DNA from 4 places in the Paenibacillus sp. NRS-1781 genome. Region 3 is predicted to be linked to each of the others. Evidence: riboswitches for the same ligand, from Rfam matches in the RefSeq annotation. Region 3 holds a riboswitch; each other region holds the start of a gene.

Region 1 (5,249 bases), on a different contig from region 3:
CCATACACTGGAAAGCGGGTTGGTTTGATTGGCAGCGAGCTTTTCCGCAATCGGGTAAGGAGCCTTTTCATCCTGCGTCCCATGTACGAACATGATCGGGAACGGATAGTTTTCTGCTTTGACCTCTTGATATGGAATCTGATGCAGGCTGGTACCGTTCAAGACTGGAAACAGCAGCTCCAGAATTTCCAGAGACGGATGGCGAGGCAGATCAATTTGATTATGAATGTTATGGTACAGTGTATCCGGCTCCAGCAGGAAGGTGCTGTCCAAAATCATGGCGTCCACATCCTTGGTCTGCAAGCCCGCCTGAAGAGCAGTTCCTGCCCCCATCGAGAAGCCCCATACGATAATCTCCGAGGAACCGCGTTGCTTCGCAAGCTGGATCGCCCCGAGAAGCTGCTGGGATTCCGCTTTGCCTCCGGTTGCGACGGCTTTGTTATTTTGTGATGCGAATCCGTAATCGAACATGACAACGTTAAAATTCAAACGGTGGGCATAATGGGCCAGATCATACATCGGAATCCAGCTTTCTTCGCGGTTGGCCCCATAACCGTGGCTGAAAATAATCGTTTTCTTCGATTGATCTGCCGGGATATACCAGCCCTGCACCATCCGGCTGCCGTCCTTGGCGGGGAAGCTGACATCCTCGTAGGGCATTCCTTTGGCCTGCATCGGGTTCGAGTACAGTGGCGCGACAGCTGGATTCGTCAGTACCCATGCGATATAGGCGTGCAGGGTAATAAAGCAAAACAATAGAAAAAATACGACCGACAGCAGCAAGGCAATGACAACATGCTTGATCCGCAGCAGCCGGGGATTGATCAGTGGGGTGGACGGCTCCTGGACAGCATGCTGTAGCTGAGAGCTGCGCTGGGATGTCGAAATCATGTAAGAGCCTCCTTATATAAAAATGAACTTCGTTTCATATAATTCTAGGTACAATTTCACTTGAAAATGATAGTCTATGCCCGTATTGATACCTATTATCGTATGATGCGTGTTATCCAAAGTCAACGGCTGAACCGGAAAAGTAAAAATGATGCAAAGAATTGTCGATGTTTGTCCTCGTTCTGTAATATGGCTGTCACAAAAACATTGGTTTACAGTAGCCACGACTATTCTATATAATTTATGTAACCATGTTTCATGGTGTGAAACGAATATGGAACAAAGAGGAGCGGTTCACAATGGAAGACCGTAAATTAACCGTTCGCGCCGTGGAGCGTGCGCTTGATATACTGATGTGTTTTACCGGAGATTCCGATCTGGGCCTGACAGAGATTGCCTCCAAAATTGGTTTACATAAAAGTACCGTCCATCGGCTGCTGACCACGCTGGAGGATCGGGGCTTTGTCGTTCGGAATCCCGCAACGGAAAAATATCGGCTTGGCATCCGGATATGGGAGCTATCCACCCATCTGTCACAAAGCGACGAGCCGGCGATCCTGTTACAGCCAGCGATGGAAGGATTGCGTGACCGTCTGGGCGAAACGGTCAGCCTATACCTGCGCGATGGCAGCATGCGTATCCGCATTCAGGCCGTGCAGAGCAATCAGGCGATCCGTCGCGTTGCGCCAGTGGGTGCGCGCATGCCGCTGGCTGTAGGAGCCTCCAGCAAGGTACTGGCGGCCTTTATGCCGCCGCAGGAGCTGGAAGTCCTGCTAAGCGGGGACGAATGGCCGCCCTCGGTAGATCCGGAGGTTTATAAGGCTCAATTGCAGGATATTCGCGAGAAGGGCTATGCGACCAGCTATGAGGAACGTGAGCCGGGCGCTGCTGCTGTGGCTGCGCCTATCGTGAATCGGAAGGGACAGGTCGCTGCGGCCTTGTCTGTATCCGGTCCGGTCAGCCGACTAGCGCCCGAGACGCTGCATGATTTTGCACCGATTTTGATCGAGGCTGCCAAGGAAATGGGGCTTATGCTTCCATAATTTTTGGAAAAAGGGACCAGGGAAGGGTTGCCAAAGCCGCAAATTTGAAGTAGTCTGATGGGGATGGCGGGTTGTCCTATATAGCCGCCTCATACGAATAGAATTAACAGAGTTACTGGGGGAGCCTGTAATGCCGGGCTGAGATGGAATCGCACTAGATTCCGGACCCTTTGCACCTGATCTGGATCATACCAGCGTAGGGAAGTAATCGGCCATTGAAATGTATACGCAGCCGCTGTCTACGGCAACGCATCGGAGTATGTTTCCGCGTGCGTAGCCGTCTGGATAGCTGTTTCGTTAGATTAGCCGGTTCCCTGGGGAACCGGCTTTTTTGCATAGATCAGCCAGCCTGGGGTGGTTCGGATCGGTGTGTCATTTCATCGAAACGGGAGGATTGGACAATGAAACCGACAGAAACAGAGGGAACAGCAGGGAACGCAGTGGATGAACAGACCGGAGGGGTAAAGCCCTTTCCAGGGAGCCGCAAGGTGTATATTCAAGGCACGCGGCCGGGCATTGCCGTGCCGGAGCGTGAAATCGCGCTACATCCCACACATACGCCACAGGGCACGGAGCAGCATGAGCCGTTACGTGTGTACGATACGAGCGGTCCCATGACCGACGAAGCCTATCAGGTCGATATCCGTCAGGGCTTGCCTCCATTACGGCGAGCCTGGGCACTGGAACGGGGCGATGTGGAGGCTTACGAGGGGCGTGCCGTCAAGCCGGAGGATAACGGGCTGAAACCCGGCTCCAAACGGGAGACGGCTGAATTTCCCGGCGTCACCAACCGTCCGCTCCGTGCGCGGCAAGGGCGTACTGTAACGCAAATGCATTTCGCTCGGCAAGGGATCATTACGCCCGAAATGGAATTTGCGGCCATCCGCGAAGGGGTAGAGCCTGAGTTTGTGCGGCAGGAGTTGGCGGCAGGGCGAGCTATTTTGCCTTCAAATATCAATCACCCGGAAAGTGAGCCGATGGTGATTGGTCGTCATTTTCACGTGAAGATTAATGCGAACATTGGTAATTCTGCGGTTACGTCCTCCATCGAGGAGGAAGTGGAAAAAATGACCTGGGCTGTACGCTGGGGCTCGGATACGGTCATGGACCTGTCCACAGGCCGTAACATCCATACGACGCGTGAATGGATCATCCGTAACTCCCCTGTGCCGATTGGGACTGTACCGCTGTATCAGGCGCTTGAAAAGGTGAACGGCGAAGCAAAGGCGCTAACATGGGAGTTGTATCGTGACACGCTGATTGAGCAGGCGGAGCAGGGCGTGGACTATTTCACCATTCATGCGGGCGTGCTGCTGCGGTATATTCCGATGACGGCAAGCAGAATGACGGGAATTGTGTCCCGTGGAGGGTCGATTATGGCGGCTTGGTGTCTTGCGCACCATCGGGAGAACTTTTTGTACACGCATTTTGAAGAAATATGCAAAATCATGAAAGCCTACGATGTGTCCTTTTCCCTCGGAGACGGTCTACGTCCAGGCAGTATCTATGATGCGAATGATGAGGCACAGTTTGCTGAGCTGGATACGTTGGGCGAGTTAACGCAGATTGCCTGGAAGCATGATGTTCAGGTTATGATTGAAGGGCCGGGACATGTCCCGATGCACAAAATCAAGGAGAATGTGGACCTGCAAATGGAGATTTGCAAGGAAGCTCCCTTTTATACACTGGGACCGCTCACGACGGATATTGCGCCCGGCTACGATCATATTACCTCGGCGATTGGGGCGGCAATGATCGGTTGGTTCGGGACGTCCATGCTGTGCTATGTGACGCCGAAGGAGCATTTGGGCCTGCCGAACAAGGATGATGTTCGTGAAGGAGTCATTACGTACAAAATTGCGGCACATGCAGCCGATCTGGCCAAAGGCCATCCACGGGCGCAGCAGCGGGACGATGCTTTGTCCAAGGCACGCTTTGAATTCCGCTGGCGCGACCAGTTCAATCTTTCGCTCGACCCTGAGCGGGCCTTGTCCTACCATGATGAGACGCTGCCAGCAGAGGGAGCCAAGGAAGCACACTTTTGCTCAATGTGCGGTCCCAAGTTTTGCAGTATGCGTATCACGCAGGACATTCGCGCCTATGCGGCAGATAAGGGGCTGGACACCGAAGAAGCGGTAGCCGCCGGGATGCGTGAGAAGGCAGAGCAGTATCGGGATGCCGGGCAGTAAATCCTTAAACTTATAAACACATGAATAACAAAAGCCGTGGTTCTCTACAGATGATGTAGGGGCCACGGCTTTTTAGCTTATGTAAAGCGGGATCATCTAACCGGATAAACGGCTGCTTTATTTTTTACCCATTTTCTCATTCAAAATGTCCTGAAAGCTGAGCTTCTTCTCCGAGCTGTCTTCCTTCTTCTGCATACTCACTGCGTTGGCACGTTGGTATTGGTGATGAAAGGGCATCAAGGTGTGTACAGTTAAATTCATTGTATTCATGTAGGTAGTTCCTCCAATTCCATTTTGTCAAATTCAGATTGAGTTGCTTAGGACGTCTGTATAGGACTATTCGTATGTACTTGATGCCGTAATACCGGGTAGACTGCTTGGTAATGTTTCAATCATTATAAACGCATTTTTTCAAATTAAAACGCTTTTTACATAAAACAGGAAGATGGTCATATGTGTCCAAAATGAGGATTAGGTGTATGGTCATTCTGAGGGAAAATGTGCCTAGGTCCAGAACAAGGGCCAGAGGCCCGTTTTCTTAGTTTAGTAGTCGGGACCGTGTTTTTTTGTCGAAGATCCTTATATAAGTCAAAATGAAGTCAGTCTGGTGGCGAATTAAAGTGTCAAAGTTGTATTGACTTTATGTTTGGGAGTGGATACCATGAACTGGTTGTAAGCGTGTTTTAGCTACTAGGATCAGCCAATCCATCTGGCGATTCATCCTTTGAAATGTTTAAGAAAGGACCAGGACATATATGAAAAAAAGAATTGCAGACATCGCATTTATTATTCTGGGTGCGTTTTTTTTCGCGCTGGCTGTTAATCTGTTTGTTATCCCGAATGAGTTTGGCGAGGGGGGCGTTACAGGGGTCACGATTATTTTGTACTACCTGTTTCAGTGGTCCCCTTCGATCGTCAATCTGGCGATCAATGGCTTGCTGCTGATTGTCGGGTATAAATTTTTGGACAAGAGAACGACCCTGTACACCGTGATTGCAGTCGCTTTTAACTCGTTGTTTTTACATTTAACGGCCAACTGGCGGATTGATTCGCATGAGCCGACGATTAACGCCGTATTTGCCGGGGTTTTGGTGGGTATCGGGATTGGTTTGATCGTGCGAGTAGG
Region 2 (5,249 bases), on a different contig from region 3:
GGAAAAGGTCATGCTCTGACCGTTAATCGTCAGCTTCATTTACTCGCCTCCTTTATATGTTCAGGAGAAAAGCCGCTTATTCCAAGCTCAGCCACACCAACCCCTTTTAACAGAGCTGCTATCGCAAACCCGGTAGCTTCGCTCAGCAACACGCCGTTCCGGTAGTGCCCGACTGCGGCATATACTCCTTCAACGCCGGGAACAGGCCCAATACAAGGACGCCGCGCCGCTGCCTGCGGACGCAAGCCCGCCCAAGTGCGTAAAAAAGAGGCTTCACGGACACGAGGCAGCCAGGCAGAAGCACGGGCCAGCAGCGCCTCCAGGCTTCCAATGGTCACCTCTTTGTCATGCTGATGCGGCAGACTCGTCGCTCCAATCCAAAGCTCGTTATTCCGCTTGGGCACCAAGTAAATATCATCGGCGTAGATGGTATATTCCAAGGGATGATCCTTCAAGGAGATAGCAATAGCCTCACCCTTGACCGGATAAAGCGGATATTCAAAACCAACCTGCTCCAGCAGCCTCATACTATCCAAGCCTCCAGCAATAATGACCTGTTCGCAGGAAAAAATGCCTCTGTTTGTTTGTACGCCACAAATTCGCCCATGCTGTACTATGAGATACTCAGCCTGTGTACCCGTCCATATTGTTGCTCCGAGCACCGTAGCTGCCCTTGCATAAGCACAACAAAGCTGGACCGGAGAAATCTGCGTCTCCTTTGAGCGGTATATAGCCCCGATCGCTTGACCATCCAAACCTGGAATTCGGCGGGCCAATTCTTTGGCATCCCACCAAACAGGATGATCATCCTCTCGCGCAATAGCCGCAGCCCAGCGTCTTTGTCCCTCGGCTTCAGACCGGAAGGGGGTCACAAATCCTTCTGTTCGGAATTCTACCTGAACACCGGACAAACGCTCTAGGTCACGAACCAGCTCGGGAAATGCATCCCGGCTTGAGCGAGCGAACTGTGCCAACTCCGGGTCGGTGAAATCATCACTCTCTGCTGCCAGCATCCCGACCGCAGCTCCTGAGGCTCCCTCGCCCGGAATGAAGCGCTCCAGCAATATCGTACTGCGCCCCTCCTTGGCCATATGATAAGCAATCGAGCTACCGATAACACCTCCACCAATGATCAAGCATTCAGCGTGTCCAATAGCTGGTGCCTTTGTTTTTATCTCTGGCATATGTTTCATCTCTCCCCTCCACTTACGATTGTGCTTGCAGCAAACTCCTATTTTCGTTTCACCACTACAGGCCGTGAACTACTCGATCTGTCATCCGCCTATATGCCCTCGCAGCCGCAACAGGGAACTCTGCCTTCCAGATGCCGGACATTACGGCAATTCCACTTGCACCCGCAGTATACAGCTCGTGAATATGGCGTGGTTGTATGCCGCCTAGAGCAATCACAGGGATGCTCAACAACCTGCTTATGCGCTCAAGCTGTGCTATACCTCGCGGAGTAACACCAGGCTTGCAGTGAGTCTCATACACATGTCCATAGAGTACATAATGCGCTCCTGCCCGTTCGGCAGCCTGTGCCTCCTCCAAGGAATGCACCGACACCCCACAGCGCATATCCTCTGAGAGTAAGCTTTTGACAGCTGCAACAGGTAATCCGTCAGCCGGTAGCTGGATAGCTCCAACGGAGGTCAGCAAAGCAACATCCACCCGGTCATTTACTGCAATTTGCTGTAAAGGAACTCCTCGATTCACCATACTGCGGGTTAAATCGAGCAATTCAGATGCGCTCTTCTGCTTCAAGCGCACATGTACATAATGAACATACGGATGAATAGCAGCAGCCACCTGGGCAGTATGTGCATGTGCACTGGAGTCGCCTTCCATCGTAATTACGTGCAATTCGATCTTATTCTCACCTCACAATGGACTAAATGGTTGTAAGCTGACCCTGTATCTTTACAGTCTCATATCGTGCTATACGTTATGGACTAACCACGTTTACCAGCAAAAAAATGAAGGGGTACGGTATATGAATACGAACGAAAACGCAAAAAAACCACTTCCCGAAGGAAGTGGTTTAACGTACGTCCAATAACCAAACGGATCATTATATCCGTATACGTATATCGTCCCACATACAAACAAAGTAATAAATTCGTTACCTCGTTTGTATGGCGCTCACTTCCCTACGCTGGCATAACCCAGATCAGGTGCAAAGGGTCCGAAATCCGGTTATTCCGTCTCAGCCGCATGGGCGGCTCCCCTAGTGTAACTATTTTATTGTATCAGCTAAAGATAGCTTAGCATAATTTCCTAATCCTGCAAACCCTGCTTCTTGTGAAGCTTGGTACAGAACTGGATATTTAGTTGACTTTACTTGTCCATTCTTCCACATTCCACGTTTTGGTTACCCAATCCTCATAAAAGTCCGGTTCGTGAGATACGAGCAGCACCGTTCCTTTGTACTCCTTCAAGGCACGCTTCAGCTCATCCTTCGCTTTGATGTCCAAGTGATTGGTAGGCTCATCGAAAAGCACCCAATTGCTTTCCCGCATTAACAGTTTGCATAGGCGGACTTTGGCCTGCTCACCACCACTGAGCGCGGATAGCGGACGGGTGATATGCTCATTTTTCAAACCGCAACGCGCCAAATGCGCCCGTACTTCATGCTGGTTCAAGTGCGGGAATTCATTCCACACATCCTCAATCGGTGTAACTTTCTCTGCTCGTACCTCTTGCTCAAAATAAGCTGACTGCAAGAAATCCCCTTGATAGGTCTTGCCGCTGATCGGCGGAATTTTTCCCAGAATGGTTTTGAGCAATGTCGATTTACCGACACCATTATAGCCCACAATCGCAATTTTATCGCCACGTTCAATCGTCATGGACATTCTAGGCAACAGAGCATGGGTGTAGCCAATTTCAAAATCAATACCCTCAAACACCGTTTTCCCACTCGCACGCGCTTCTTTAAATTGGAATGTTGGCTTAGCCGCTTCTTCCGGTTTATCAATGCGCTCGATTCGATCAAGCTGCTTCTCACGACTCTTCGCCCGACCTGACGTAGAGGCGCGCGCCTTATTGCGTTGAATGAAATCTTCCTGCTTCTTAATAAAATCCTGCTGCTTCTCATAAGCTTCAATATGCTGGCTTTTGTTCAGGTCTGCCATTTCAAGGAACTTTTCATAGTTGGCTGAATAACGGGTCAGCTTGGCAAATTCAAGATGATAGATGACATTAACGACCTGATTCATAAATTCAGTATCATGAGAAATAAGAATAAACGCATATGGATAATCCCTCAGATAACGTGTAAGCCATTCAATATGCTCTACATCCAAATAGTTGGTAGGCTCATCCAGCAGTAACACATTTGGCTTTTCCAATAGCAGCTTGGCAAGTAGGACCTTCGTTCGTTGTCCACCACTAAGTGCGGAAACATCCCGCTCCAGTCCTATTGCGGAAAGGCCCAATCCATTCGCCATTTCTTCAACCTTCACATCAATGAGGTAAAAATCCCCCATATCCAGTTGTTCCTGAATTTCACCCATCTCTTCCAGCAGCACTTCCAGTTCTTCGGGAGAAGCTTCCCCCATCTTGTCAGTGATCTGCATCATTTCCTTTTCCAATTCCAACAACGGGAGAAAGGCGTCCTTCAGTACATCCCGCACCGTTTTACCAGGTGTAAGCTTGGTGTGCTGATCCAAATACCCATAACGTACACGTGGAGTCCATTCCACTTTGCCTTCATCCTTAAGCAATTTTCCGGTCAGGATGTTCATCAGTGTCGATTTACCTACACCATTGGCTCCCACCAAACCTACACGTTCCCCTCCGAGCAATCGAAAGGATACATTTTTAAACAATGTGCGGTCCCCAAAATTATGGGATACATTTTCTACAGTCAATAAACTCATAAGCTGTTTTTGGCTCCTTATTATCATCGGCGATGCCGACTGTTCTTATTTCATATGCATTTCTTTCAAAGCCTTATTGTAGCACATCCAGTAGCCTTATCGGAATATTGAAAATGGGTGAATTTGAAGGATTTTGATATTGTCTGCTTATAAAAAAAGAAAACCACTCGTAGGAGTGATTTATTTAAAGATTGTTTAAAGATTTTATCTATTATCATTATCACATTTGTATTCAAAATACCCTGCGGCTGCCGCAGATTTTTCATCTGTAAAACGCTCTGTCGCTTTAAAGGGAGCAGGGCAGGAATCTCTGTAAAAATATTTCATTCCGGTATCCGGCTCTACGCCGCCGATCATGGCTTGTTTCCTGACGACTCTCCCCCCACCAAACCCATAGTTATTGTAGTATCTGTCTCCAACCGGGATTCCCTGGATAAACGCCATCAGCCCCACATCATCTACCGTGTTATACCATTCCTCTTGCGAGATAAGCGGCAGCGTGAATGTATACGATATACCATTATGTACTGCTTTCTCGTTATAGAGATTAATAAGTCGGCCCAGATCCTCCTGAATGCTGTGGACAATGGTGGAACGTCGTGCTTGCTCAAAAGCTTCCGGGTCATTCAGCAACGAGATCGTTGTCTGTCCCTGAAGCTCCTTCTGAAAGCCCTCTACCCACCTGTGATTCCTAGCATCGTAGGCATGTACATAATTATCCAAAGTAAACCCTACACTGTTACCTGCCGAATCAACGTAGGCATAAGGTTTTTTTTCACTCCATTTGGGTTCCTGGACAGCTTGTCCATGCTCATCTGTGTAAGATTCGGAAGCGAACACATAATAGCCGTCATAGTCCAGAATCGTAAGTGCAGGCATATAATCCAATAATGCGCGTTGTGCCACTGTATCCCCATCAATTCCCATATTAAGAAATAGGGTACGCAGGAACGTGTGCAGCGCTTCTTCTTTATCTACACGAAAAAACTTGTCCGATCCATACCCGGCCTCTCGTTCCTGACGCTCATTCTGTGAAAGCACGACACCTGCATCCTGAATTGCGGTACGGAGGGCAGAGGTATATTTCATTTCCAATTGCTGTACTTCGCGCTGATTCTGCACCCGCAGGTCACTAACTACGCCAAAGGGCAAAAACAACACGATAAATATAACTGCAAAATCAGTAATCTTCATTCAGAACCATGCCTCCGTAAGAAGCTGTAACCGCAGGTTTGCCGCTATTTGCCCCACCAAGGAGCCATGATTTGTACAAGTCCGCAGGAGTTCGATTCGTATTGTGTACCCTCACTGTAAAATAATCTCCTGACATCATGGTATACCGACGTGTTTGATCTGACTTTGGCTGCT
Region 3 (5,249 bases):
TTGTTCATTCAATCCATTGGCCGTCCTGATTTGGCGGGGAAAGCGGAGGATTGGGCATGGGGAAAATAACACCAACGGAAGAAGAACAACAAGACATGGAAATGGGGCCTAACCGCTGTGCCATACATGACAACTAAAGTAGGTGCATGATGGATATATTTCTGTATGGAGTTATGGTGCTTCTGGGTCTGATCGGATCATTCTTTTCCGGTTTGCTGGGTATAGGCGGAGCCATTATCAATTATCCGTTATTGCTTTTTGTCCCGACTGGCTTGGATGTAGCGCATTTTTCGGCGCAAGAAGTGTCCACGATTAGCATGTTTCAGGTCTTCTTTGCTTCATTGGCGGGGGTATTAGCCTTTCGCAGTAAAAAAGACGAGCCTCCCCTTGTGCATAAGGGACTTGTCTTGTATATGGGCACAAGCATTATGCTTGGAAGTCTGATCGGCGGAATGGTGTCTCATTTTCTGGATGAACAGGTGATCAATATCATTTACGGGGTGCTGGCGATGATCGCCGTCGTACTCATGCTTATACCAAATAAAGGGAGATCCGAACAATCCACAAGCGAAATTACGTTTAACAAATGGATCGCGGTGGGGTCCGCCTTTTTGGTCGGTATCGTATCAGGCGTCGTAGGGGCAGGAGGGGCATTCATTTTAATTCCCATTATGTTAACCGTGCTCAAGATTCCTACCCGAACGACCATTGCATCCTCACTCGCTATTGTGTTCATTTCCGCCATTGGCGGTGTGATTGGCAAAATATCAACGGGCCATATTCCGGTTATCGTAACTACTTTTACGGTATTGGGGAGTTTGATCGGCGCACCTCTGGGTTCCAAATGGAGTGCGAAAATCAATCCAGTTATTTTGCGATACAGTTTAGTGGTATTGATCCTTCTTACTGCCATTAAGATTTGGAGTTCCATATTAGGAGTTTAAATAAGAAAGTTGTAGTGAAAAGGAGCATACAGGATGAATCAGGAACATACTCAGCAAAAAACAACCATCGTATTATTCAGCGGGGAGCTGGATAAGGCTATCGCTGCATTTATTATCGCGAATGGTGCGGCAGCTTACGACCATGAAGTGACCATCTTCTTTACGTTTTGGGGGCTAAATACGCTGCGTAAGGAGGAACTCGTACGCACGAATAAGGGACTACTCGAAAAAGCCTTTGGTTGGATGATGCCGCGCGGACCCCAAAAGCTTGCATTATCCAACATGAATTTTGCAGGACTCGGACCGCAGATGATCAAGCATGTCATGAAAAAGCATAATGCGCTTTCCCTTCCTCAGCTTATTGAGCTGGCGCAAGAGCAGGGGATCAAGCTGGTGGCCTGTACTATGACCATGGATCTGCTAGGACTGCAACAGGGAGAGCTGATGGACGGTTTGGAATATGCCGGAGTAGCTGCCTACCTGGGGGATGCTTCGCAGGGCAAGGTAAATCTATTCATTTAGGGTGTCCTAATTATTTTTTTGGTTTATAATATACCTATACATGTATATGATTAAATCAAAAAGGAGTCTATACCTTATGGATTACAATTATAGTGATGAACTGAAAACGCGCCTGAGAAGAATTGAGGGTCAGGTGCGAGGGGTGCTTCGTTTAATGGATGAAGGACAGTCCTGCAAGGACGTAGTAAGCCAGTTATCTGCCGTACGCAACGCATCAGATAAAGCGATTGCCCAAATCGTGGCAGAGAATCTGCAACGTTGTATATTGGAAGAGCAAGAAGCTGGTGGAGATACAGATAAACTTGTTAAGGAAGCGATTCAGCTTCTCGTAAAAAGCCGTTAAGGAGGTCATTTTCGGTCAATTGCTGGAAAGACAACACGAGCTTGATCCGAAGCAAAAAACGCTTATGGTATGCAGAAGCATAATTTTTTTTCTTAGGGCAATATTATTTCAAAAATTATTGCCCTCTATACATAAGGAATACTGGACATAAGCGCCTAAATTTCGATTAAAATAAACACGATTTTTTAAAAATATAACGGGAGCCTGTGGAAGCAGTCTGAGAGTACGACTAAACCGTCGTAGACCGTGTGAACCTGTTGGATAATGCCAGCGTAGGGATATAAGTGCATACATATGTATAAGCCAACAGTCTTTCACAGGCTCCTGAAGAAAGAAGGTTGTTTTTTGTGTTAGATACAATGGCGTTGTTGCTACATAATATGCGGGATACGAATCCGCTCATTCACAATATAACCAATATGGTCGTCACTAATTTCACAGCGAACGGACTGCTCGCGCTCGGCGCTTCACCAGTTATGGCACACGCCAAAGAGGAAGTCGCAGATATGGCCCGGATTGCGGGGGCGCTTGTACTTAACATCGGTACGTTGAATGAAGAACTCGTAGAGTCTATGATTGTGGATGGGGTACCCGTGCTGTTAGATCCCGTGGGTGCGGGAGCGACTTCAGATCGAGCTGCTTAATATGCTGTTTGCTATAACGCCGGACGATGTGCGCCAGTACGGTAGGGTGCGCCCGCTAGATCGGATATTCTGAAATCAAGCATAAATCATACGATCTAAACATTTCCTATAAGTATTCCGATAACTATTAAATGGACACCTACTGCTCACACCATATATTGCCAATGGTGTATTGCAGCAGTAGATTTTTGTAAGCTTGCTTACGGGTTAGACAAATACATATTGTTATCAAGGAGAGCATAGATCATGAATAAGAAGCGTTTGCGCCAATGGATGGCTCCGTTCGCAACGGCTACACTGATTTTAAATACGGGATATGGTATCTGGGGAGGGACGGATGCGGTGGCGAGCCAATTCGCTGCTCTGAGTATTGCACCAGCAGAGGTGAACAATCTGACAGCGGCCCCGTTAGATACAACAAGGGTGAATTTGTCTTGGACCAACCCGTCTGACATCAATTTTGACCATGTAAAGGTGATCGGTGTCAGCAACGACGTGTATGTAGATAACATTCTAAGTAACTCTTATACACTGAGCGGCTTACAGCCGAATACGACATATACCTTCCGAGTAAAGACAGTGGGTAAGAGTGGGAGTGAATCTCAAGGTAATATAATACAGACTAAAACAGCTTCCGTTGATGCTCCTGTGGACAAGACACCACCAGGAGAGGTAAGCGGGCTGACAGCGGCGAATGTGGGCTACAACACTTTTACTGTGAATTATATATTACCGAAGGATGCTGACCTGAGCCAAGCCATTATCTATTTAAATGACAAAGAGGTGCAGCGAACTACAGGGACGTCCTATACGTTCAGTGGATTGATTGCTTCGACAAACTATAAAGTAACAGTTAAAACAGTGGACAAATCCGGCAATATATCTGGAGGGGTCAGTATTCCGGTTACGACTACAGCGCTCACCGTCGATACAGTGCCAGAAGTAACAGGAGCTTCTGTGACATCAGTTAATAACTATAGCGCTACTGTTTCCTGGACGAGGCCCAGCGGAATCAATACGGTCAGTCTGTATAAGGACGGACAGCTGGTAACCGATTCAACGGGAACATCCTATACATTCAACAATCTTTCGGCAAGCCAGACATATACGTTTATGATCAAGTCCAAGCGAAGCACAGGTGCATTGTCCTCTGGTGTGAGGCTGACTGCAACAACGAACAGCACGTCCTCTAATTCGTCGGAAGTATCCAATCTTGAAGTAGATAGCAAGAGTGATACCTGGATCAAAATTACTTACGATATGCCGAGTCAGGCCGAAAAAGTGAAAATATATGTTGATGGTGATTATAGGGGCACTACATCCTCTGAATCCTACAAAATTACGGATTTACGTGAAGGACGCTGGTATGAGATTAGGGTCACAAGCGTCAATAGAAGTGGAAGGGAATCAAGCGGTGTAAAGATCTCAGAACGTGCAGATAGTTATAGCTATTCCTCGTCATCATCTAGCTCATCGAACTATGAGAAAGCAAGAGATTTGATGCGAATTGCGGAAAACAGTCTGAATGCCTCCGACTGGCGCTCTGCCAGGGACGCAATCAGTGATCTGCCGAGCGGGACACGTAAAAGCGATCTTCTGGATCGGCTGGAAATTATTCGCAATAGAGCGATTGGTACCAGTAGTTCATCGACCGGGACAAGCTCAACTACATCGACTTCTGGCACAGCGTCTTCAAACTCTAACAATGCGTTTTCCTCATATTCAACTTCATTCACCCTGACACCAGGATCTACATCGGCTTATGTCGATGGTCGTACTACGATGATGGCTCAGGCACCACGAGTAATAAATGGGGTAACGATGGTCCCGTTGCGCTTTATCGGTGAACGAGTGGGTTACCAAGTGAACTATGATAAAGCGACCAAAAAGATTATCATGAATCGCCTTACCGATGGCAAACAAGTGGTGCTTCAAGTCAAGAATTCGACCCTTGCAGTGTACGAGTTAAACAACTCTCGGAATTACTCGACGAACATCACAGCTCCGGTTATTATTAACGGGCACACGCTCGTTCCATTACGGGTCATTAGCGAGCTTTCGGGCTATCAGGTGAACTATAATGCTCTATCCAAACAAATCACGATTACAAAATAACTGCTTCTGTGAAAACAATTTCAAAATAAAAAATTTGGAACTCAACTTGTCGAGAAACCCGGTCATTTCCATGACGTAGGGTTTCTCTTTTTTGTATGAAAGCCCGCGATTTACGCGAGTTCTTTTTGAAGATAAGCATCAATTTTTGCGAGGGCTTCTTCTGTACCGCCGGATTGCTGGAAGCTATCATTTATTTTTTGTATGCCTTTTTTATACGCTGCGTTCGATGTCACTTCATGTACGGCCTCTCTTAACGAATGTGCATTGATATGCTCTTTGGTTATTCGATAGCCAGCTTGAAGTTCCGTTAACCGCTGCGCGACCAACGGCTGATCCTTGTCCTGGGGCAGTACGACCAAGGGAACATTGAAGTGAATCCCTTCATTCACGCTGTTCATTCCACCATGAGTAATGAATACATCTGCATGACGTAATACCTCTAATTGGGGAACATAAGGAGAAATAATAAAGTGCTCAGGGGCCGGATTGATTTTCGTAAAGTCAGCTTTCTCGCCAGCTGCAATTACAACCATGCCTTCAAAATCGGCAAAAGCTTCAATACAGGTGTTAAAAAAGTCTTCAACATGATCCAAAACCGTGCCCATCGAAATATACAGAACCTTGTTATTTTGTAATACATCCAAAGGAAAAGAATGTTCCCCTTTGCGCTCAGGGAAGCTC
Region 4 (5,249 bases), on a different contig from region 3:
TTAACAAAAAATAAAGTCTTTTGCACCAATTATAAATTCAAGTGCCGTTATACGTGGAACCAAAAAGCAGCAAGTCTCTCGGCTACGGAGACTTGCTGCTTCATTTTGAATTTAAATGGACCAGAAACCCAGACTTATTTGGAAGCCTTTGGTTTGGTGGTTTTAGCTGGTTGAGCTACCGCAGGTTTGGTCGCTTTTACGGCTGGCTTCGCTGTTGCTTTCGCTGAAGTGACTGTTTCCTTTACAGGAGTTGTTGCTGCATTGGGCTTCGCGCCAGCTTTAAGACTATATTTGGCAAAGCCATCAGCCGCACTGCCAAGGAATGAGATTTTCTGGTTTCCGGCAAGTACGTCTTTTGCATCAGGCGAGGATTCGAAGGTAACCTTAGCCTCACCGAAAGGAGCAATAGACCAGTTGCCGTCCGCAGCCGGATTAATCGTTCCGTTCGTACGGATGTAATCAATAACGACTTGGCGGCTTTCGTCCGGTGCTGCCATCACAATACGTTTGCCATCCGGATTCGCCAGTTTGGATGAGGAAGCACGATAGTTGTTGGTCGCTACGATAAATTTCTGTGCAGGATCAATTGCTTTCCCGTTGTATTGTAAATCCTTGATACGATGAGCAGAAGGATTAATAACGGTTCCCTTCGCATCATATCGTGCAGGCTGAGTCACATCAATCTGGTACTTTACACCGTCAATGACATCAAAATTGTAGGTAGGGAAATCTTTGTTAATCAGCGATTGTTCATCGGTTTTCTTTGGATCGATAGGGTTGAACTGGCCAGCAGACCACTCCAGCCATTCCTGAATTTCAGCACCGGTAACTTCTACGGCTTGAACTGTGTTCGGGTACACGTACAGATCGGACACGTTTTTAATGGCTATCGTGCCTTCAGGAATGTTGGTGTAATACTCAGCACCGTTTCGACCACCAGCCTTGAATGGAGCGCCAGCCGACAATACGGGAAGATTTTCGTATTCGGTCCCTTTAAGATGGTTTTGTACATACCATTTTTGTGCATTCGTCACGATCTGAATGGATGGATCATCCTGAACTAATGCAAAATAACTGTTAATCGGTGCGGTCGTGGTTCCTACTGGTTGACGAACATAATCCAGCGTTCCTGTATGCTCTTCATTGATCGCATCTGTCAGTTTGAATTCGGGTTTGATCTGCGCAGTCTGATTTTTGGTATTCACAACCGGACGTACTTCCGACTGAGAGTTGGTTACATTCCACACGCGGTTTTTCTTTTCCAGGCTCAGGTCAATAATGCCCAGTTCCTTGCCCCATGAGGAAGCTTCCACAGCTGGTACACCATTAATCGTTCCTTTATCCAGGTCTACACCACTCATTTCTTTAAAATCAGGGCCGGGGAAGGATTTATGCGCATGTCCAAACAGAATAGCGTTAATTCCGTCCACCTTGCTCAAATATTTAACGGCATTTTCCATCATCGGAGTTTGTGGTACATCCTCATAACCTGTGTGTGCCAGCACAATAATAATGTCAGCACCCTCGGTTTTCATTTGAGGAATAAACTTTTTCGCCGTTTCCACAATATCCTTGGTAACGACCTTCCCCTTCAAATTGCCTTCATCCCACTGCGTAATTTGGGGCGTTACCAAGCCAATCACGCCCACTCTGAGTGGATGAATTTGACCCTTTTCATCCGTCACTTCTTTATCAAGAATCCGATAAGGGGTAAAATAATTTTTAGTTCCTTGGCCCCCATCATCGTAATACACGTTCGCATTTACGTAAGGGAAATCGGCTCCCTTGAGTGATCTTTCCAGAAAGTCGAGACCATAGTTAAATTCGTGATTCCCCACCGTAGCCGCATCATAGCCCATCAAGTTCATCATCTTGTAGACCGGATGGACTCCGCCCTCTTTCTCGAAGGCTTTGCTTCTGGCCATATAATCACCTAGTGGATTGCCCTGCAACAAGTCGCCGTTATCGAACAACAGGCTGTTTCTTGTTTCACTGCGCGCCTGCTGAATCAGTCCAGCTGTGTTAATCAAGCCATATTCATTCGTTTCCCTGTCCGCATAGTAATCGTAATTCATCAAGGCCGCATGAATATCTGTTGTTTCCATGATGCGCAAATTCACTGTACCGCTATCCTTGGATTCGCTGGCAGCCCAGGACGGAGCGGCCGAAAACACCAGCATGCTACAGGCTACAACTACTGCTGTAAGCCCTCTAAAGCATTTTTTATGAAATATCAAAATATATCCCTCCTCATTAAGGTGTAGGCGTCATACACATGCTTTTGCACATATATGTAAGCTTTGAACCCACCATTCCTATTTTAATCCAATGACGGACAAATGAGTAGTCATTTACTCCATTTATTTATGAAAAAATAATTAATTTTCCGTAAACTTAAAAAACCAGCAAACCTCCCAAATAACTCGGAGAATTGCTGGTTTCCTCATATTCTAACCGTTCTATTTCTCCCAAACCTGACGTCCGTTTTGCTTACCCATATACTCAATACGAGTCGGATTCACATCCAGAATGACATAATCGGGGTCATCTGGGCCAGAAAACCATTCCTTTAGCGAATCATTCCACACTTGTTTACGGAGTTCCTCGTCAGCTGTTACCCGGACAGTAGCCTCAACCTCCACGACTTCCTTCGTACCGCCAACCTCATAGCCCAGCAGCAGATAAGCGTTTGGATTATCCTTCAGCTCTTCCACCTTATGTGTTTTGCGATCTGTCGCGAGATGAATGTTCAGCCCTTCGTTAAAAAGAGCCATATAGCGTACCTTCGGCTTGCCGCCCTCCACCGTACCCAACGAGCAAAATTTGTTGTTATCCAAAGCCTTTACAATGGCTTGTTCCAGTTGGCTGCGATCCAATGTTTCCGTTTTACCCACGGTACAACAACTCCTTTTCGCAAATTAGAATTCCTGTGAATGCCATGCCTTGAACCGAAGGATCATAGTCATTTTCAGAACAAAGCTCACAATAAAAGTGTACCCTGACGTGCGGCAAATGAACCGTCACTTCTTCCCCCATGCTGGACAGACCCGCCTTCTAGGCATATAATCGTCGTAGTAAACCCGAATGAATAACCCATTTGACTATACAATGCCAGGGGTGCTGGAATCGGCCGGCTGAGAGTGTGTCCCAAGACACTGACCCTTACAACCTGATCTGGGTAATGCCAGCGTAGGAATGCTTAAGCAAGATGCGCCCCCTTTTTCTTACTACGGTGGGCCATCCCTTACTTTGGTATATACAAGCGCAAGCGTCCCGGAACATCGGGGCGCTTTTTTTTGTTGAGGATGATGTTGTTGTTGGAACAGATAGCGTCCGGCAGAAGTTATTTTTGTAAAATGGGAAACATAAGCTGTCTGATCCGACGGATTACGGGTAATAAAAGGAGAGAAAACAACGATGAAGCGCATGAAAATGTTAAGCCTGGGGCTGATCAGCCTGTTGCTCATGACCCTGACTCTGACCGCCTGCGGCGGAAGCTCCTCCTCTGCGCCACAAGGTGCGGCTCCTGCCGCCAATACCCAAGCGACCTCCCCGACCAAGGGACTCCAGGATGTAAAAGTCGTGCTCGACTGGACGCCAAATACGAATCATACGGGACTCTATGTCGCCAAGGACAAAGGATTTTACGAAAAAGCAGGCTTGAATGTCCAGATCGTTCAGCCCGGTTCGGGCGGAGCCGATCAAATGGTTGCTTCCAATGCTGTACCTTTTGGTATCAGTTATCAGGAGGGCGTCACACAAGCTCGTACGCAAGGGGTACCGCTCGTATCCATCGCTGCGGTCATTCAGCATAATACATCAGGCTTCGCAGCCCCGGTTGACCGCGGGATTAAGAGCCCGAAGGATTTTGAAGGTAAAAAATACGGCGGCTGGGGTTCGCCCGTAGAAGAAGCGGTCATGAAATCCATCATGGACGCAGACAAGAGCGATGTAAGCAAGGTGAAGATCATTAACATGGGCAATGCCGATTATTTTACAGCCGTGAAGCGGGATATCGACTTTGCCTGGATTTTCTACGCATGGACCGGGATTGAAGCCCAACTACGGGGTGAACCACTGGATATGCTGTATGTAAAAGATTATTCCAAAAGTCTGGATTACTATACACCCGTCATCGTGAGCAACGAACAGACCATTAAAAATGATCCCGAGCTGGTCAAGTCCTTCATGGACGCGACCGCCCAAGGCTATGAATATACCATCGCTCACCCGGAAGAAGCCGCAGACATCTTGACCAAAGCGGTTCCGGAACTGGATAAAAAGCTGGTACTCGCCAGCCAAAAATGGCTAAGCCCGCGTTATCAGGACGATGCCGCCCAATGGGGCGTACAAAAAACGGAGGTCTGGAAAAACTACTCGGACTGGATGTACGAGCGCAAGCTGCTCAGCAAGCCTTTGGAAGTCAATAAAGCCTTCACCAACGACTTCCTGCCCAAGCGCTGATCTTGTAAATCGAGCTTAAAAGTAGCCTTTGCGCCACTACGCAGTCGGATGGTGCTTCGCTTGTAAAGCACCATTCCGCCTACTTCGTTCTTATGCTTGTTTCGCTTTTATAAAAATGCCACACCAATAAAACCCAAAAATATGGTGCTTTTAAGGCGGTTGGCAGCGTAGCGTTACATTTGAATCTGAAGAAGCGAAGCGGTCTCCCCCCCTTAAACCACCATATTTCCCTAAAAACACTCCAAATAAAGGACAGGTGAATTCACATGGCTAACACACTGCTCAGTATTCAAGTAATTCCTAAAACCCCCAATAACGAGGACTCTTACGCATATGTAGATAAGGCAATTGAAGTTATTCAGCGCTCCGGTGTCAAACATCAGGTGAACCCATTGGATACGACCATGGAAGGCGAGCTGGACGAGCTGCTAAAGGTGGTTAAAGAAATGCACGAGGCACTGACAGAAGCAGGCAGTCCAAGCATCATTTCACAAATCAAAATCGCACATAACCCGCAGGGCATCAGCATGGATAAGCTGACCGAGAAATATCGCCCATGAATCCGAAAGGCAAAAACGCTTCTTGGTGGAAAAGCGTATGGCCGCCCCTTGTGGCGGTCCTCTTCTTTTTAGCCGCCTGGCAGGGAGCGGTTTCCTATTTACATGTTGAATCCTGGCTACTGCCAGCTCCGTCCCTAATCGTGCAGGAAGGAATGGCCCAGTCGGCGCTACTTGGCGCCCATACTTGGGCTACCGTTCGCTTAACGCTGGCGGGATTTACGATCG

Evidence for each region. A riboswitch is a leader RNA that binds a small molecule or an ion and turns the genes downstream of it on or off. The one in region 3 is predicted to bind thiamine pyrophosphate.
Region 1: it holds a riboswitch for thiamine pyrophosphate, as region 3 does, so the genes downstream of both, thiC (phosphomethylpyrimidine synthase ThiC) here and ACIFO6_RS19705 (hydroxyethylthiazole kinase) in region 3, are expected to answer to the same signal.
Region 2: it holds a riboswitch for thiamine pyrophosphate, as region 3 does, so the genes downstream of both, ACIFO6_RS21760 (thiamine phosphate synthase) here and ACIFO6_RS19705 (hydroxyethylthiazole kinase) in region 3, are expected to answer to the same signal.
Region 4: it holds a riboswitch for thiamine pyrophosphate, as region 3 does, so the genes downstream of both, ACIFO6_RS14365 (ABC transporter substrate-binding protein) here and ACIFO6_RS19705 (hydroxyethylthiazole kinase) in region 3, are expected to answer to the same signal.

The regions. Positions count from the first base shown of each region.
Region 1 is NZ_JBITPI010000012.1:5,788-11,036, reverse strand. It holds gene ACIFO6_RS03590 (alpha/beta hydrolase) at 1-891, opposite strand, end outside; gene ACIFO6_RS03585 (IclR family transcriptional regulator) at 1,191-1,934, shown strand; TPP riboswitch at 2,042-2,154, shown strand; gene thiC (phosphomethylpyrimidine synthase ThiC) at 2,336-4,123, shown strand; gene ACIFO6_RS03575 (hypothetical protein) at 4,241-4,393, opposite strand; gene ACIFO6_RS03570 (YitT family protein) at 4,879-5,249, shown strand, end outside.
Region 2 is NZ_JBITPI010000063.1:105,172-110,420, reverse strand. It holds gene thiS (sulfur carrier protein ThiS) at 1-39, opposite strand, end outside; gene thiO (glycine oxidase ThiO) at 36-1,184, opposite strand; gene ACIFO6_RS21760 (thiamine phosphate synthase) at 1,249-1,863, opposite strand; TPP riboswitch at 2,131-2,239, opposite strand; gene abc-f (ribosomal protection-like ABC-F family protein) at 2,328-3,881, opposite strand; gene ACIFO6_RS21750 (hypothetical protein) at 4,086-5,075, opposite strand; gene ACIFO6_RS21745 (hypothetical protein) at 5,062-5,249, opposite strand, start outside.
Region 3 is NZ_JBITPI010000053.1:9,814-15,062, forward strand. It holds partial or broken gene ACIFO6_RS19685 (MBL fold metallo-hydrolase) at 1-54, shown strand, start outside; gene ACIFO6_RS19690 (sulfite exporter TauE/SafE family protein) at 150-944, shown strand; gene ACIFO6_RS19695 (DsrE/DsrF/DrsH-like family protein) at 978-1,466, shown strand; gene ACIFO6_RS19700 (metal-sensitive transcriptional regulator) at 1,543-1,809, shown strand; TPP riboswitch at 1,996-2,105, shown strand; partial or broken gene ACIFO6_RS19705 (hydroxyethylthiazole kinase) at 2,169-2,444, shown strand; gene ACIFO6_RS19710 (fibronectin type III domain-containing protein) at 2,700-4,568, shown strand; gene ACIFO6_RS19715 (macrolide family glycosyltransferase) at 4,679-5,249, opposite strand, start outside.
Region 4 is NZ_JBITPI010000038.1:54,381-59,629, reverse strand. It holds gene ACIFO6_RS14375 (bifunctional 2',3'-cyclic-nucleotide 2'-phosphodiesterase/3'-nucleotidase) at 135-2,180, opposite strand; gene ACIFO6_RS14370 (pyridoxamine 5'-phosphate oxidase family protein) at 2,460-2,894, opposite strand; TPP riboswitch at 3,104-3,213, shown strand; gene ACIFO6_RS14365 (ABC transporter substrate-binding protein) at 3,418-4,464, shown strand; gene ACIFO6_RS14360 (MTH1187 family thiamine-binding protein) at 4,731-5,024, shown strand; gene ACIFO6_RS14355 (ABC transporter permease) at 5,021-5,249, shown strand, end outside.